3 regions of the Streptomyces sp. NBC_00287 genome follow, and region 2 is predicted to be linked to each of the others. Evidence: riboswitches for the same ligand, from Rfam matches in the RefSeq annotation. Region 2 holds a riboswitch; each other region holds the start of a gene.
The links. A riboswitch is a leader RNA that binds a small molecule or an ion and turns the genes downstream of it on or off. The one in region 2 is predicted to bind cobalamin.
Positions count from the first base shown of each region.

Region 1: it holds a riboswitch for cobalamin, as region 2 does, so the genes downstream of both, metE (5-methyltetrahydropteroyltriglutamate--homocysteine S-methyltransferase) here and OHT76_RS10130 (cobalamin biosynthesis protein) in region 2, are expected to answer to the same signal.
Region 3: it holds a riboswitch for cobalamin, as region 2 does, so the genes downstream of both, OHT76_RS28735 (ribonucleoside-diphosphate reductase subunit alpha) here and OHT76_RS10130 (cobalamin biosynthesis protein) in region 2, are expected to answer to the same signal.

Region 1 covers NZ_CP108053.1:345,652-350,482, reverse strand. Annotated here, with positions in the region: gene metE (5-methyltetrahydropteroyltriglutamate--homocysteine S-methyltransferase) at 1-1,907, opposite strand, end outside; cobalamin riboswitch at 2,063-2,285, opposite strand; gene OHT76_RS01845 (carboxylesterase/lipase family protein) at 2,431-3,951, shown strand; gene OHT76_RS01840 (cupin domain-containing protein) at 3,968-4,474, opposite strand; gene OHT76_RS01835 (hypothetical protein) at 4,658-4,831, shown strand, end outside.
Region 2 covers NZ_CP108053.1:2,217,725-2,222,555, forward strand. Annotated here, with positions in the region: gene OHT76_RS10120 (nSTAND1 domain-containing NTPase) at 1-904, opposite strand, end outside; gene OHT76_RS10125 (CU044_2847 family protein) at 885-1,247, opposite strand; cobalamin riboswitch at 1,433-1,572, shown strand; gene OHT76_RS10130 (cobalamin biosynthesis protein) at 1,674-2,615, shown strand; gene OHT76_RS10135 (cobyric acid synthase) at 2,612-4,123, shown strand; gene cobN (cobaltochelatase subunit CobN) at 4,120-4,831, shown strand, end outside.
Region 3 covers NZ_CP108053.1:6,271,600-6,276,430, reverse strand. Annotated here, with positions in the region: gene mctP (monocarboxylate uptake permease MctP) at 1-794, shown strand, start outside; gene OHT76_RS28740 (GNAT family N-acetyltransferase) at 862-1,365, shown strand; cobalamin riboswitch at 1,418-1,542, shown strand; gene OHT76_RS28735 (ribonucleoside-diphosphate reductase subunit alpha) at 1,666-4,017, shown strand; gene OHT76_RS28730 (ribonucleotide-diphosphate reductase subunit beta) at 4,017-4,831, shown strand, end outside.

The DNA of each region.
Region 1 (4,831 bases), 1.9 Mb from region 2:
TCCGTCGCCCAGGCCAGATACCCCGGCCGGTCGGCGGCGCGCAGCGGCAGCGTCTCGCGCAGCGCGGGCTCGTCGACCTGGATCACCGAACTGCCCGTTGCCTCCAGGTCGTTCACCTCGTCGCGCAGGGCGAGGGCAACCTGCCGTGCGGTCTCGGCGAGCGGCTGGTCGTCCCGGACGAAGGACCAGGCGAGCATGGTGACCGGACCGGTGAGCATCCCCTTGACCGGGCGGCCGGTGAGCGATTGGGCGTACGTCGTCCAGCGCACCGTCATCGGTTCCGGGCGCGAGATGTCGCCGGCCAGGATCGGCGGGCGGACGTAGCGGGTGCCGTAGGACTGCACCCAGCCGTGCTGTGTGGCGAGATACCCGGTGAGCTGCTCGGCGAAGTACTGGACCATGTCGTTGCGTTCGGGTTCGCCGTGGACCAGGACGTCCAGCCCGGCCTTCTCCTGGAAGGAGATCACTTCCCGGATTTCGGCCCGGATGCGCTCCTCGTACGCGGCTGTGTCGATCCGGCCCGCTCGCAGGTCGGCCCGTGCGGAGCGCAGTTCGCCGGTCTGCGGGAAGGAGCCGATGGTGGTCGTCGGCAACAGCGGGAGGCCGAGCAGGGCTCGCTGTGCGGCCGCGCGTTGGGCGTACGGCTGCGAGCGGTGGGCGTCGGCCTCGGTGACCGCGGCGGTGCGGGCCCGTACGTCCGGGTCGTGGGTGATGGGGGAGTGGGCGCGGGAGGCCAAGTCGGCCCGGTTCACGGCCAGTTCGGCGGCGATGGTGTCGGTGCCGCGGGCCAGGCCCTTGGCCAGGGTGACGACCTCGGCGGTCTTCTGGCGGGCGAAGGCGAGCCAGCGCAGAATCTGCGGCTCGATGTCCCGCTCGGCCGCGGTGTCGAGGGGGACGTGGAGGAGGGAGCAGGACGCCGATACGTCGACGCGGTCGGCCAGGCCGAGGAGGGTGCCCAGGGTGGTGAGGGAGGTGGCCAGGTCGTTGACCCAGATGTTGCGGCCGTTGACGACTCCGGCGACCAGACGCTTGCCGGGCAGTCCACCCACGGCGGCGAGGTCATCCAGGCACGCGGCGTCCGTGAGGTCGAGCGCGAGTCCGTCGACCGGGGCCTTGGCCAGCACCGGCAGCGCCTCGCCGAGACGACCGAAATACGAGGCGACCAGCAGCTTCGGCCGGTCGGTGAGGGCACCGAGGCCACGGTAGGCGCGTGCAGCGGCGTTGAGTTCGGCCGGGGTGCGGTCCTGGACGAGGGCGGGCTCGTCGAGCTGAACCCACTCGGCTCCCGCGGCGCGCAGATCGGCGAGGATCTCGGCGTACACCGGCAGCAGCCGGTCGAGAAGGACCAGCGGGTCGAAGCCGGCGGCGACGCCGGGCGCGGGCTTGGCGAGGAGGAGGTAGGTGACGGGACCGATGAGGACGGGCCGGGCGGTCAGGCCGAGCGCGAGGGCCTCCTTCAACTCGCTCACCTGCTTGCTGGAGTCGGCAGTGAACACCGTGTCCGGGCCCAACTCCGGGACCAGATAGTGGTAGTTCGTGTCGAACCACTTGGTCATCTCCAGCGGGGCGATGTCTTGCGTGCCGCGCGCCATGGCGAAGTACCCGTCGAGCGGGTCGGCATCGAAGGCAGCCCGGTGGCGGGCGGGGATCGCGCCCACCATGACGGTGGCGTCCAGGACATGATCGTAGAACGAGAAGTCGCCGGTGGGGACTTCGCCGATGCCGGCTTCGGCCAGTTGCTGCCAGGTTCCGCGTCGCAGCTCGGCGCCGGTGGCGCGGAGGGCGTCGGCGGAGACGCGGCCCTTCCAGTAGCCCTCGACGGCCTTCTTCAGCTCCCGGTTCGGGCCCTGCCGGGGGTAGCCGTAGACGGTGGCCAGCGCGGCCGTGGCTGTGGACTCGGTGGTCACGGAGATCTCCTTCGCGAGATGAATCCCTGAGGTCCCGGGGACGGGACGAGAGCGCGAAGGGGTGACGGACCGGGCGGGAAGCGAGGGGTGTCGCGCCGCCTGGTATGTGTCGCCGACCCGCCCTCGAGGTCACCGGGATGTCCGCGCACGAGTCGTCCGTGCGCGGGCAGATGGCAGGTCTTCGGACTCGCGGGCACATCCTCCTCGGGGAGGACACCTACTGGCCGTCGCTTCCCGGACCCAGTACGTCGGGCCCAGTGCGTATGACGGCGGTCGTTCCCACTCACCGCTGCGGGGCAGTCCCGGATTTCCACCGGGTTCCCTCTTGCGACGCATCCCGCCTGGCGGACGGGGCGAACCAGCTGCACGGGTCAGCGTACGGGGCCGTGGAAGGTGGCGTCGGGATTTGGCTGGTGAAGTGAGACACGCACAGGTCAGGCACCGCCCGGCAGACTGATTGATACTTCAAGGATTTCGGGGCAGGATGGCCGGGCCGAGGCGGGCCGACGCTTGAGGAGCCTTCATGAGCCGTGCCGAATTTCCAGAGGTCACGACGGTGTCGGGCGCCGTGCGCGGACGCCGCGAGGACGGCCTGGTGGTCTTCCGTGGCATTCCGTACGCGCAGCCGCCGGTGGGAGAGGCACGCTTCGCGGCGCCGCGGCCGGTGAGGCGCTGGGACGGAGTGCGGGAGGCGTACTCCTTCGGTCCGCCGCCCCCGCAGGAGCCATTCGGCCCTGAGGACCCGCCTGCTGACACCACGGCCGCCGGGGACGACTGGCTGACGGTCAACGTCTGGACGCCGGACGCGGATACGGCCGCCCGCCGACCGGTGATGGTCTGGATCTACGGCGGCGCCTACAAGTTCGGCTCCGCCGACGACCCCGCCTACGACGCTGGACGCCTCGCACGCGACGGTGAGCTGGTCGTCGTCACCTTCAACTACCGGGTCGGCATCGAGGGGTTCGCCCGGGTCGAGGGTGCCCCGGCCAACCGTGGCCTCCTCGACCAGGTCGCGGCCCTGGAGTGGGTGCGCGAGAACGTCTCCGCGTTCGGCGGCGACCCCGACCAGGTCACCGTCTTCGGGGAGTCGGCCGGCGCCGGGTCGATCGCCGCGCTGCTGACGATGGACCCGGCGCGCGGCCTGTTTCGGCGGGCCATCGTCCAAAGTGTGCCGGGCACGTTCTTCTCGGACGAACTCGCCGTGGACATCGCCGGAACCATCGCCGGACAGCTGGGGCTGCGTCCCACCGTGGCCGATCTGTCCGGCGTGGACCCGCGCAAGCTGCCCGAGGCGGGGGCCGTGCTGGGTGGGCGGATGCGTGAGTACGCGCACCGCTGGGGCCCGGTCGCCCACACCCCGACGCCGTACTCACCGGTCGTCGACGGCGAGGTCCTGACCCGCACGCCCTGGGAGGCGCTGGCCGACGGGGCCGCACGCGACGTGGAGCTGATCGCCGGCCACAACCGGGACGAATACCGGCTCTTCCTCCTGCTCGGCGGTCTGCTCGGCCGGGTGGACGACAACCTCGCGGCCTCGGCCCTGAACTGGTTCGGGCCCACACCGGACGCCGAGCAGTCCTACCGCGCCGCCTTCCCGCAAGCCTCGGCGGAGTACCTCTTCGAACTCGTCCAGTCCGACTGGCTGTTCCGCATGCCCACCCTGCACCTCGCCGAGGCCCAGGTGGCCGGTGGCGGTCGGGCGCACCTCTACGAACTCACCTGGTCCGCCCCGGCGGGCGGCGGCGCACTGGGCGCCTGCCACGGCCTGGACGTACCGCTGACCTTCGGTGTCTACGAGGGCCTCGGCGCCATGCTGATCGGCCCGACCCCCTCCCCGGAGACCGAGACCCTCTCCGCCCGCATCCGCTCCGCCTGGACGGCTTTCGCCACCACGGGCGACCCGGGCTGGCCCGCCTACGACACCGAACAGCGCCTCGTCCAACTCCTCGACACCGAACCCACGGTCACCGCCTACCCGGAGGAAGCGTCGCGTCGTCTCTGGGAGGGACACACGTTCACGACCCTGCCGCTGACGACGTCGTAGCGCACCTGGCCCCGGGCTACTCGAAGTCCTCGACGAAGTAACTGTCGTGCCGGACGCGGAACCGCATGAGTTCCTCAGCACCGCGCTGTGCCATCTCAGCGACCTGCTCGAAGTACTCCTCCCGCGGGGCGCCGGGGGAGAAGAGCATGAGCATGGACACCGGTTCGTCGGTCACATTCTTGAAGGCATGCAGGCCACCGACCGGCACGTACAGGAAGTCGCCCGCGCGGCCCGTGAGCCACTTCTCGCCGTTGTAGAGCTCCAGTTCGCCCGAGAGGACATAGAAGGACTCCGAGATGGTCTTGTGGAAGTGGGCCTTGGCACCGGCGGACCGCGGCCCCAACTCGGCCTTGTACAAACCGAATTCGCCCCCTGTCTCCGCACTGGTGGCGAGATAGTGGGTTGAGCCGCCCGGCGACGAGATGTCCGGCGGGGTGTCGGCCGGCCGGAAGACCGCGTTCACTTCACCGTTGTTGCCGTGGTAGCGAGCCTCCGGGTACTGGAGGTTTTCCGGGTACGACATGATGCGCTCCTTTGGCGTGTCTCCACCGGCATGATGGCTCGCGGCACGGGATGGGGGCATCGGGCTTCCGGATGATCTTGGCGGTTCGAGGAAGGAGGGCTGGAGTACTAAGCGCCCCTCCTGGGGCCCTGGCCCGCTGTCCACGGCCGAACAAGATCGTTGTGCAAGCTCTAAGCTCGCGTGGTGATCACCGACGACATCCCGCTCGATGCACTCGCCCGCTCCTGGGAGGAGATCCGCGAGGGCTACTACGACTTCCGAAACGACGCGTACGACCGGACGGTCCTGGAGTGCGCGGCGCGGCTCGCTGCCGACCCCGGCGGGGAGTCGTCGTACGTGTGGACGATCGGGCTTCTG
Region 2 (4,831 bases):
CCCGCAGAGACGGGAACTGGCCTCCCAGCGCCTCCCCCAGCGTCCGTACCGGATCCGTCTCCGGCTGGCCGGCGAAATCCGTCACCGTGTGGCCCGAACTCCTCAGCAGCGGTAGCACTCCTGCTCGTACCAGTGACGACTTGCCTACCCCCGACGCGCCCGCCACCAGGACGAAGGGGTGCGTCCGCAACGCCTCCGCGATGCGTTCGCTGTCGGACCGGCGGGCGAAGAAGACCGTCGCGTCCTGTTCGCGGAAGGCCTCCAGGCCTCGGAAGGGGGACGGGCGTAGGCCCGGTTCCAGGCCCAGGAGGAGAGCTGCGGGGATGAGGTACGCCGTGCTCGCGCCCGTCCCCGTGTCCGCCGCCACCGTCATGCCGACGACGCCGCCCTGTTCCGTGTCCCACACCGGGCCGCCGCTGAAGCCCCGGCCGATCGTCCGTCCGCGGGGTTCCATCGACGTCCACCCCTTGCCCACCGGCGCCCGCAACCGGCCGTCCACCCAGACTCCGTGGTCGTCGGTCAGAAGGGGGAAGCCCAGGACGCGGAAGGGGTGGTCCCAGACCGCTGTGCCGCCCGCGAAACGGACCGGTGTGGTGCCGGGGACCGGGTCCAGCCTCAGCAGGGCGATGTCTCCGCCGCCGTCCCCGGACACCGGGCGCCAGTGCGTGACCGTCGCCGGCAACCGGTCGGACGGCGGAGTCAGCAGCGGGAAGTCGACGGTCACGGCACAGGAAGGAGGGTCCGTCGCCGTGTCGGGCACGCCCAGCGCGTTCGCCACTACATGGGCGCAGGTGCACAGCGTGCCCTCCGCGATCAGGAAGCCGCTTCCCGTGACCTGACCGTCATGACTCCAGAAGCGGGCGATTCCGCGCGCGAGTTCGTCGTCAGACTCGGCCGTCGGCATCGCGCTGTCCCGGAACCATCGCTTCCGACGGGTTCGTCCAGTTCATCGTCACCGTGAAGTGCGCCTCCGTGGAGCCCCGCGCGACCACCACCCCCGCCTCCGCGCTCAGCGTGATGCCGAACTCGACCGTGACCGAACCCGGTGGTCTGGGCAGGTCCCGCGCGCCTTCCAGGACCGCCCCCAGCGCCGGACGCACCCGGGCCAGCGCCTGTTGGAGGGTTTCGGCCGCCCCCGCGACCGCGCCGCCGCGCGACACGCGCTGCACCCCCGCCGGCCCGTCGCCCGCCACCTCCAGCAGTACGACCTGCCCGTCGTCCAGCACCATTTCACCCACGTACGCCACAGACCCGGCCCTCCCCCTCGCCCCACTCGATCGGTCCCCGTATTCCAGGGCGTCACGCACCGCAGTCGCAAGGCGCTTCCGCGTAGTCACCTCGTGTGGGTGAACCCCCTGGCCAAACCCGCCCCGCCGGACCCGATGTGGGCCTCAGCACACTCTCCCCTCGCAGGTCAACGGCAAGTTGACGGCCCTTCCGGGCCCGTGGTGGACTGCCGGAGCCATGTACGGCGGCAAGAGAGGAAGCCGGTGTGAGTCCGGCGCGGTCCCGCCACTGTCACCGGGGTAAGTAGCCCCGGGAGCCAGGAACTCTCACCGCCGGTCTCGTCGAACCAGGGCGTGGACACCCTGAGTGAGGACATATCGCGATGCTTGCCTGCCGATCGACATCCAGTACCAGACCCGCGTCTGACTCCGCGATCGGCTGAGCCGATGCGGGCCGATCGCGTCTTCGCGTACGGCGCCGCCGCCGGCCTCCTCGGTGATCTGCTCCTCGGCGATCCGCGCCGCGGGCATCCGGTCGCCGCGTTCGGGCGGGCCGCGGGTGCCGTGGAACGGCTGTTGTGGCGCGACGACCGTGGCCGGGGCGCACTGCACACGACCGTGTGCGCCGGTGGCGCCGTGGCTCTGGGTGCCCTCGCCGCGGGGGCCGTACGCCGCTCCCCTGCCGCCTCCGTCGCGCTCACCGGCGTAGCCACCTGGGCCGTCGTCGGCGGGACTTCGCTCGTCCGGGAGGCTCGGGTCATCGGGCAGGCGCTCCACCAGGGGGACGTCGAGGCCGCTCGGGCCCGGCTGCCGCATTTGTGCGGGCGGGATCCTCAGGCGCTGGACGCTGACGGGATCGCGCGGGCCGTTGTCGAGTCCGTCGCCGAGAACACCTCCGATGCCGTCGTGGGGGCCTTGGTGTGGGGGGCCTTGGGCGGAGTACCTGGGCTTGTCGGGTTTCGGGCCGTGAACACCCTTGACGCCATGGTCGGCCACAAGTCGGCCCGTTACCGGCGCTACGGCTGGGCTTCCGCTCGCCTCGACGACGTCGCCGGGTGGCCGGGGGCGCGCCTGACGGCCGTACTCGCCGCCGCGGCGGGAGGGAATGCCCGGGGGGCCGTACAGGCCTGGCGGGCCGATGCCTCGAAGCATCCGAGCCCCAACGCGGGGCCGGTGGAGGCGTCGTTCGCGGGGGCGCTGGGGGTGCGGCTCGGGGGGACCTTGGCGTACGGCGGGCGCATCGAGCATCGGCCGGTGTTGAACGGGGAGGGGCGTGCTGTGGAGGTCGGGGACATCGAGCGGGCCGTACGGCTGTCCCGGCGGGTGAGCCTGCTTGCGCTGGGGGTCAGTGTCGTCGCGCGCCGCGTCGTGAAGGGGAAGCGGTCATGAGCGGCGGAGGGCTCCTCGTCGCCGGTACCACCTCCGACGCCGGTAAGAGTGTGGTCACGGCCGGGATCTGTCGCTGGCTGGTCCGGCAAGGGGTCAAGGTCGCGCCCTTCAAGGCGCAGAACATGTCCCTCAATTCGTTCGTCACGCGCGAAGGCGCCGAGATCGGGCGGGCCCAGGCCATGCAGGCACAGGCGTGCCGAACAGAGCCGAGCGCGCTCATGAATCCCGTGCTGCTCAAGCCCGGTGGCGACCAGAGCAGTCAGGTCGTGCTGATGGGCAAGCCGGTGGGTGAGCTCAGTGCGCGCGGGTATCACGGGGGGCGGCAGCAGCAGTTGCTCGGGACCGTGCTCGACTGTCTCGCCGAGTTGCGGGGCACGTATGACGCGGTGATCTGCGAGGGGGCGGGCAGCCCCGCCGAGATCAATCTGCGGCGGACCGACATCGTCAACATGGGGATCGCCCGCAACGCCGGGCTGCCCGTGGTCGTGGTCGGTGACATCGACCGGGGCGGCGTCTTCGCCTCCTTCTTCGGGACCGTCGCCCTGCTCTCCGAAGAGGACCAGAAGCTGGTCGCCGGGTTCCTCGTGAACAAGTTCCGGGGGGACGTCAGCCTCCTCGAACCCGGGCTCGACATGCTCCATGGCCTCACCGGGCGGCACACCTACGGCGTCCTGCCCTTCCAGCACGGCCTCGGCATCGACGAGGAGGACGGGCTGCGCGTCTCCCTGCGGGGGACCGTGCGCGAGTCCCAGGTCTCCTCCCCCGTCGGCGAGGACGTCCTGCGCGTCGCCGTCTGTGCCGTCCCCCTCATGTCCAACTTCACCGACGTCGACGCCCTCGCCGCCGAACCCGGCGTCGTCGTACGGTTCGTGGACCGGCCCGAGGAACTGGCCGACGCCGACCTCGTCGTCGTGCCCGGTACCCGGGGGACCGTCAAGGCGCTGGAGTGGCTGCGCGAGCGGGGCCTTGCGGAGGCGCTGATCCGCAGGGCCTCGGAGCAGAAGCCCATCCTCGGCATCTGTGGCGGCTTCCAGATCCTCGGCGAGCACATCGAGGACGAGGTCGAGAGCCGCAGGGGCCATGTCGAGGGGCTCGGCATCCTGCCCGTGCGGGTGCGGTTCGCGCGCGAGAAGACCCTCACCCGGCCGACCGGGGAAGCCCTCGGCGAGCAGGTCGAGGGGTACGAGATCCATCACGGGGTCGCTTCCATAAACGGCGGTGAACCCTTCCTCGACGGCTGCCGGGTCGAACAGACCTGGGGCACGCACTGGCACGGCTCGCTGGAGTCGGACGGCTTCCGGCGGGCCTTTCTGCGCGAGGTGGCGGCCGCCGCGGGCCGCCGCTTCGTACCGGCACCGGACACAACGTTCGCCGCGCTGCGCGAGGAGCAGCTCGACCGGCTCGGCGATCTGATCGAACAACACGCGGACACCGACGCGCTCTGGCGGCTCATCGAGTCGGGCGCGCCGCAAGGACTGCCTTTCATTCCACCGGGAGCGCCCGCATGAGCACAGTGTTGTTGTTGTCCACCGCCGACACGGATCTGCTGGCGGCCAGGGCTGCGTCCGGTGCCTCCTACCGGATCGGCAATCCGACCCGCGTGGACGTCGCCGAGGAGTTGCCCGCCCTCATCGAGGGCTCCGACATCGCCGTCGTACGGCTGCTCGGTGGCAAGCGGGCCTGGGAGGACGGGCTCGCCACGCTGAAGGCGTCCGGCATCCCCACCGTGCTGCTGGGCGGCGAGACCGTCCCGGACGCCGAGTTGATGGCCGAGTCCTCGGTCCCCGCCGGTGTCGTCGCCGAGGCGCTGAAGTACCTCGTCGAGGGCGGGCCCGCCAACCTCACCGAACTCGCCCGGTTCCTCTCGGACACCGTGCTGCTGACGGGCGAGGGCTTCGTCGAGCCGCAGAAGATGCCGGAGTACGGCGTCCATGACAGCCGTGAACTCCGGCCGGGCCGCCCCACCGTCGGCGTGCTCTTCTACCGGGCCCACGAGCTCAGCGGCAACACCGCCTTCGTGGACACCCTGTGCGAAGCCATCGAGGCACGGGGCGTCAACGCCCTTCCCGTGTACTGCGGTTCGCTGCGCGGCGCGGACCCGGAGCTGTACGAGATCCTCGGCAAGGCCGATGCCCTCGTCGCCACGGTCCTCGCCGCCGGCGGTACGCACGCCTCGCAGGCGTCGGCCGGCGGTGACGAGGAGGCGTGGGACATCG
Region 3 (4,831 bases), 4.1 Mb from region 2:
ACTCGATCACCGCGACCCTCTCCTCCCGGAGCCGTGATGTGATCCGCCGCAACACCACGATCCTGCCGCTGTATTCGCTGATGCTCGGTCTGCTGGCGCTGCTGGGCTTCATGGCGATCGCGGCCGGAGTGAAGGTGGAGAACGGCCAGTTGGCGATCCCGCAGCTGTTCGAGAACATGTTCCCGGCCTGGTTCGCGGGCGTGGCCTTCGCGGCGATCGGCATCGGCGCGCTGGTGCCGGCGGCGATCATGTCGATCGCGGCGGCGAACCTGTTCACCCGGAACATCTACAAGGACTTCATCAAGCCCGACGCCACGCCCGCCCAGGAGACCAAGGTCTCCAAGCTGGTCTCGCTGCTGGTGAAGGTCGGCGCGCTGGTCTTCGTCCTGACGATGGACAAGACGGTCGCCATCAACTTCCAGCTCCTGGGCGGCATCTGGATCCTGCAGACCTTCCCGGCCCTGGTCGGCGGCCTGTTCACGCGCTGGTTCCACCGCTGGGCGCTGCTCGCCGGCTGGGCGGTCGGCATGATCTACGGCACGGTGGCGGCCTACGGTGTCGCGTCGCCGACGCAGAAGCACTTCGGCGGTTCGTCGAAGGAGATCCCGGGCATCGGGGAGATCGGCTACATCGGCCTGACGGCGTTCGTCCTGAACCTTGTCGTCACGGTGGTCCTGACCTTCGTCCTGAAGGCGGCGAAGGCCCCCGAAGGTATCGACGAGACGAGCCCGGAGGACTACACGGCGGACGCGGGAGACCCGGGAGTCCAGAAGGATCTGACCCCGGTGCACTGACGCATCCTCCGCAGAGGGCCGCCGAAAGCCATTCGAACGGCGGCCCTCTGTCGTACACACTCACTCCATGGACTTCCAGATCCGCCCGGCGGAACCCATCGAATACGAGGAACTGGGCGAGATCACCGCCCAGGCCTACCTCCAGGACGACCTCCTCACCTTCGGCGAGAGCGACTGGTACCTCGGCGAACTCAGGGACGTCGCCAAGCGGGCCGCAGCCGCTGAGGTGTTGGTGGCCGTAGACCACAACGGGCTCCTGGGCGGCGTCACTTTCGTCCCCTCCCCCGGCCCCATGGCCGACCTCGCCCGCCCCGGAGAGGCCGAGATCCGCATGCTGGCCGTCGCCCACGCGGCCCGTGGCAGGGGCGCCGGAGAAGCCCTCGTCCGCGCCTGTATCGACCGGGCAAGAGCCGCGGAGTGCAAGGGCATCGTCCTGTCGACCCAGTCCCTGATGCGCACCGCCCACCGTATCTATGAACGTCTCGGCTTCACCCGGGCCCCCGAGCGCGACTGGAACCCGATCCCGGAGCATCCCGAGTTCACTCTCCTCACTTATCAGTTGACGCTCTGAAGCCGACGCGACACAACATCTGGGGGTGTCACCGCAGGGCGGCACAAGATGTATGCTCATGCTCGCTGTCGTCGCAGGGGAATCCGGTGCGAATCCGGAACTGTCCCGCAACGGTGTACTTGTGCACATCTGTGCATAAGCGTCAGTCCGAGGACCTGCCGACAGCGCGCCCGGCCAACCGGCCGGTGCGCCTGACGTCCGGGCCTCGTGGAATGGGTCGGTGGACGCGACGCCCCGTGCGCTCGTGAGCTGCCTCCTGCCCTCCGCAAGGCCCCGTGCCGAGCGAGGGAGAGCCCCCCAGTGACCATCGCGCCAGCCGACCCGGCTTCAGCCATCCAGGTGGAGACCGACGGTCCCGGAACCGCGCTGCTGCGGACCCTGACCGAGCTGACCGCCGACCTCCCCGACGCCGACCCCGGCCGGGTCGCCGCCGCCGCGCTGCGCGGCCGGTCCGCCCGGGCGGACGTGTCGGAGCTGCGCGAGCTGGCCACCGAGGCCGCGGCAGGGCTCATCTCCGAGGACCCCGCCTACTCCCGGCTGGCCGCCCGGCTGCTGACCGTCTCCATCGCCGCCGAGGCCGCCTCCCAGGGCGTCACGTCCTTCACCGAGTCCGTCGCGGTCGGGCACCGGGAGGGGCTCATCGCCGACCGGACCGCCGAGTTCGTACGGATCCACGCCGCCCGCCTCGACGCGCTGATCGACACCGGCGCCGACGACCGCTTCGGCTACTTCGGGCTCCGTACCCTCCACAGCCGTTATCTGCTCCGGCACCCCATCACGCGCAAGGTCATCGAGACGCCCCAGCACTTCATGCTCCGCGTCGCCGCCGGTCTCGCCGAGGACGACACCACGCGCGCCCTCGACGAAGTCGCCGCGCTCTACGGGCTCATGAGCCGCCTCGACTACCTCCCCTCCTCCCCCACGCTCTTCAACTCCGGCACCCGGCACCCCCAGATGTCGTCCTGCTACCTGCTCGACTCCCCGCTCGACGAGCTGGACTCCATCTACGACCGCTACCACCAGGTCGCCCGCCTCTCCAAGCACGCCGGCGGCATCGGGCTCTCGTACTCCCGTATCCGCTCCCGGGGTTCGCTGATCCGCGGCACCAACGGGCACTCCAACGGCATCGTCCCGTTCCTGAAGACCCTCGACGCCTCGGTCGCCGCCGTGAACCAGGGCGGGCGGCGCAAGGGCGCGGCGGCGGTCTACCTGGAGACCTGGCACTCCGACATCGAGGAGTTCCTGGAGCTGCGCGACAACACCGGTGAGGACGCCCGGCGTACGCACAATCTGAACCTCGCGCACTGGATCCCGGACGAGTTCATGCGCCGGGTGAACGCCGACGCCCCGTGGTCCCTGTTCTCGCCCGCCGATGTGCCCGAGCTGGTCGACCTGTGGGGCGAGGAGTTCGACGCGGCCTATCGCAAGGCAGAAGAACAGGGCCTCGCGAAGAAGACCATCCCCGCCCGTGACCTCTACGGCCGCATGATGCGCACCCTCGCGCAGACCGGCAACGGCTGGATGACCTTCAAGGACGCCGCCAACCGCACCGCCAACCAGACCGCCCTGCCGGGCCAGGTGGTCCACTCCTCCAACCTCTGCACGGAGATCCTGGAGGTCACCGACGACGGGGAGACGGCGGTCTGCAACCTGGGGTCGGTCAACCTCGGCTCGTTCGTCGTCGACGGTGACATCGACTGGGAGCGGCTCGACGCCACCGTCCGCACCGCCGTCACCTTCCTCGACCGCGTGGTCGACATCAACTTCTACCCGACCGAGCAGGCGGGCCGCTCCAACGCCAAGTGGCGCCCGGTGGGGCTCGGTGCGATGGGGCTGCAGGACGTCTTCTTCAAGCTGCGGCTGCCCTTCGACTCCCCCGAGGCCAAGGCGCTCTCCACCCGGATCGCCGAGCGCATCATGCTCGCCGCCTACGAGGCCTCCGCCGACCTCGCCGAGCGCAGCGGCCCGCTGCCGGCCTGGGAGAAGACCCGTACCGCGCAGGGCGTCCTGCACCCCGACCACTACGACGCCGAACTCACCTGGCCGGAGCGCTGGGCGGCGCTGCGCAGCCGTATCGCCGAGGTCGGGATGCGCAACTCCCTCCTCCTCGCCATCGCGCCCACCGCGACCATCGCGTCCATCGCCGGCGTCTACGAGTGCATCGAGCCGCAGGTGTCCAACCTGTTCAAGCGCGAGACGCTGTCCGGCGAGTTCCTCCAGGTCAACTCCTACCTTGTGCAGGAGCTGAAGGAGCTCGGCGTCTGGGACGCCCGCACCCGCGAGGCGCTGCGCGAGGCGAACGGCTCGGTGCAGGAGTTCGCCTGGATCCCCGAGGACGTACGACGGCTCTACCGCACGGCGTGGGAGATCCCGCAGCGCGGGCTCATCGACATGGCCGCCGCCCGGACGCCGTTCCTCGACCAGTCGCAGTCCCTGAACCTCTTCCTGGAGACGCCGACCATCGGCAAGCTCTCCTCGATGTACGCCTACGCCTGGAAGTCCGGGCTGAAGACGACGTACTACCTGCGCTCGCGCCCGGCGACCCGTATCGCCCGCGCAGCCCAGGCAACTGTCCCCGTCCAGCAGGCCGCCGACCCCGAAGCCGTCGCCTGCTCCCTGGAAAACCCCGAGTCCTGCGAGGCCTGCCAGTAATGACCAGCGATGCCAAAAACCTGCTCGACCCGGGCTTCGAGCTGACTCTCCGCCCCATGCGCTACCCGGACTTCTACGAGCGCTACCGGGACGCCATCAAGAACACCTGGACCGTCGAGGAGGTCGACCTCCACTCGGACGTCTCCGACCTCGCGAAGCTGTCCCCCTCCGAGCAGCACCTCATCGGCCGGCTGGTCGCCTTCTTCGCGACGGGCGACTCGATCGTCGCGAACAACCTGGTGCTGACGCTGTACAAGCACATCAACTCCCCCGAGGCGCGACTCTACTTGAGCCGTCAGCTCTTCGAGGAGGCCGTGCACGTCCAGTTCTACTTGACGCTGCTGGACACCTACCTCCCCGACCCGGAGGACAGGGCGGCGGCCTTCGACGCGGTGGAGAGCATCCCCTCCATCCGCGAGAAGGCCGGGTTCTGCTTCAAGTGGATCAATGAGGTCGAGAAGCTGGACCGCCTGGAGACCCAGGCCGACCGCCGCCGCTTCCTCCTCAACCTGATCTGCTTCGCCGCGTGCATCGAGGGCCTGTTCTTCTACGGCGCCTTCGCGTACGTCTACTGGTTCCGCAGCCGGGGTCTGCTGCACGGTCTGGCCACCGGCACCAACTGGGTGTTCCGCGACGAGACGATGCACATGAGCTTCGCCTTCGACGTGGTCGACACCGTCCGCAAGGAGGAGCCGGAGCTCTTCGACGAGCAGCTTCAGCAGCAGGTCACCGACATGCTGCGGGAGGCCGTCGAGGCCGAGCTGCAGTTCGCGCGCGACCTGTGCGGTGACGGCCTCCCGGGCATGAACACCGA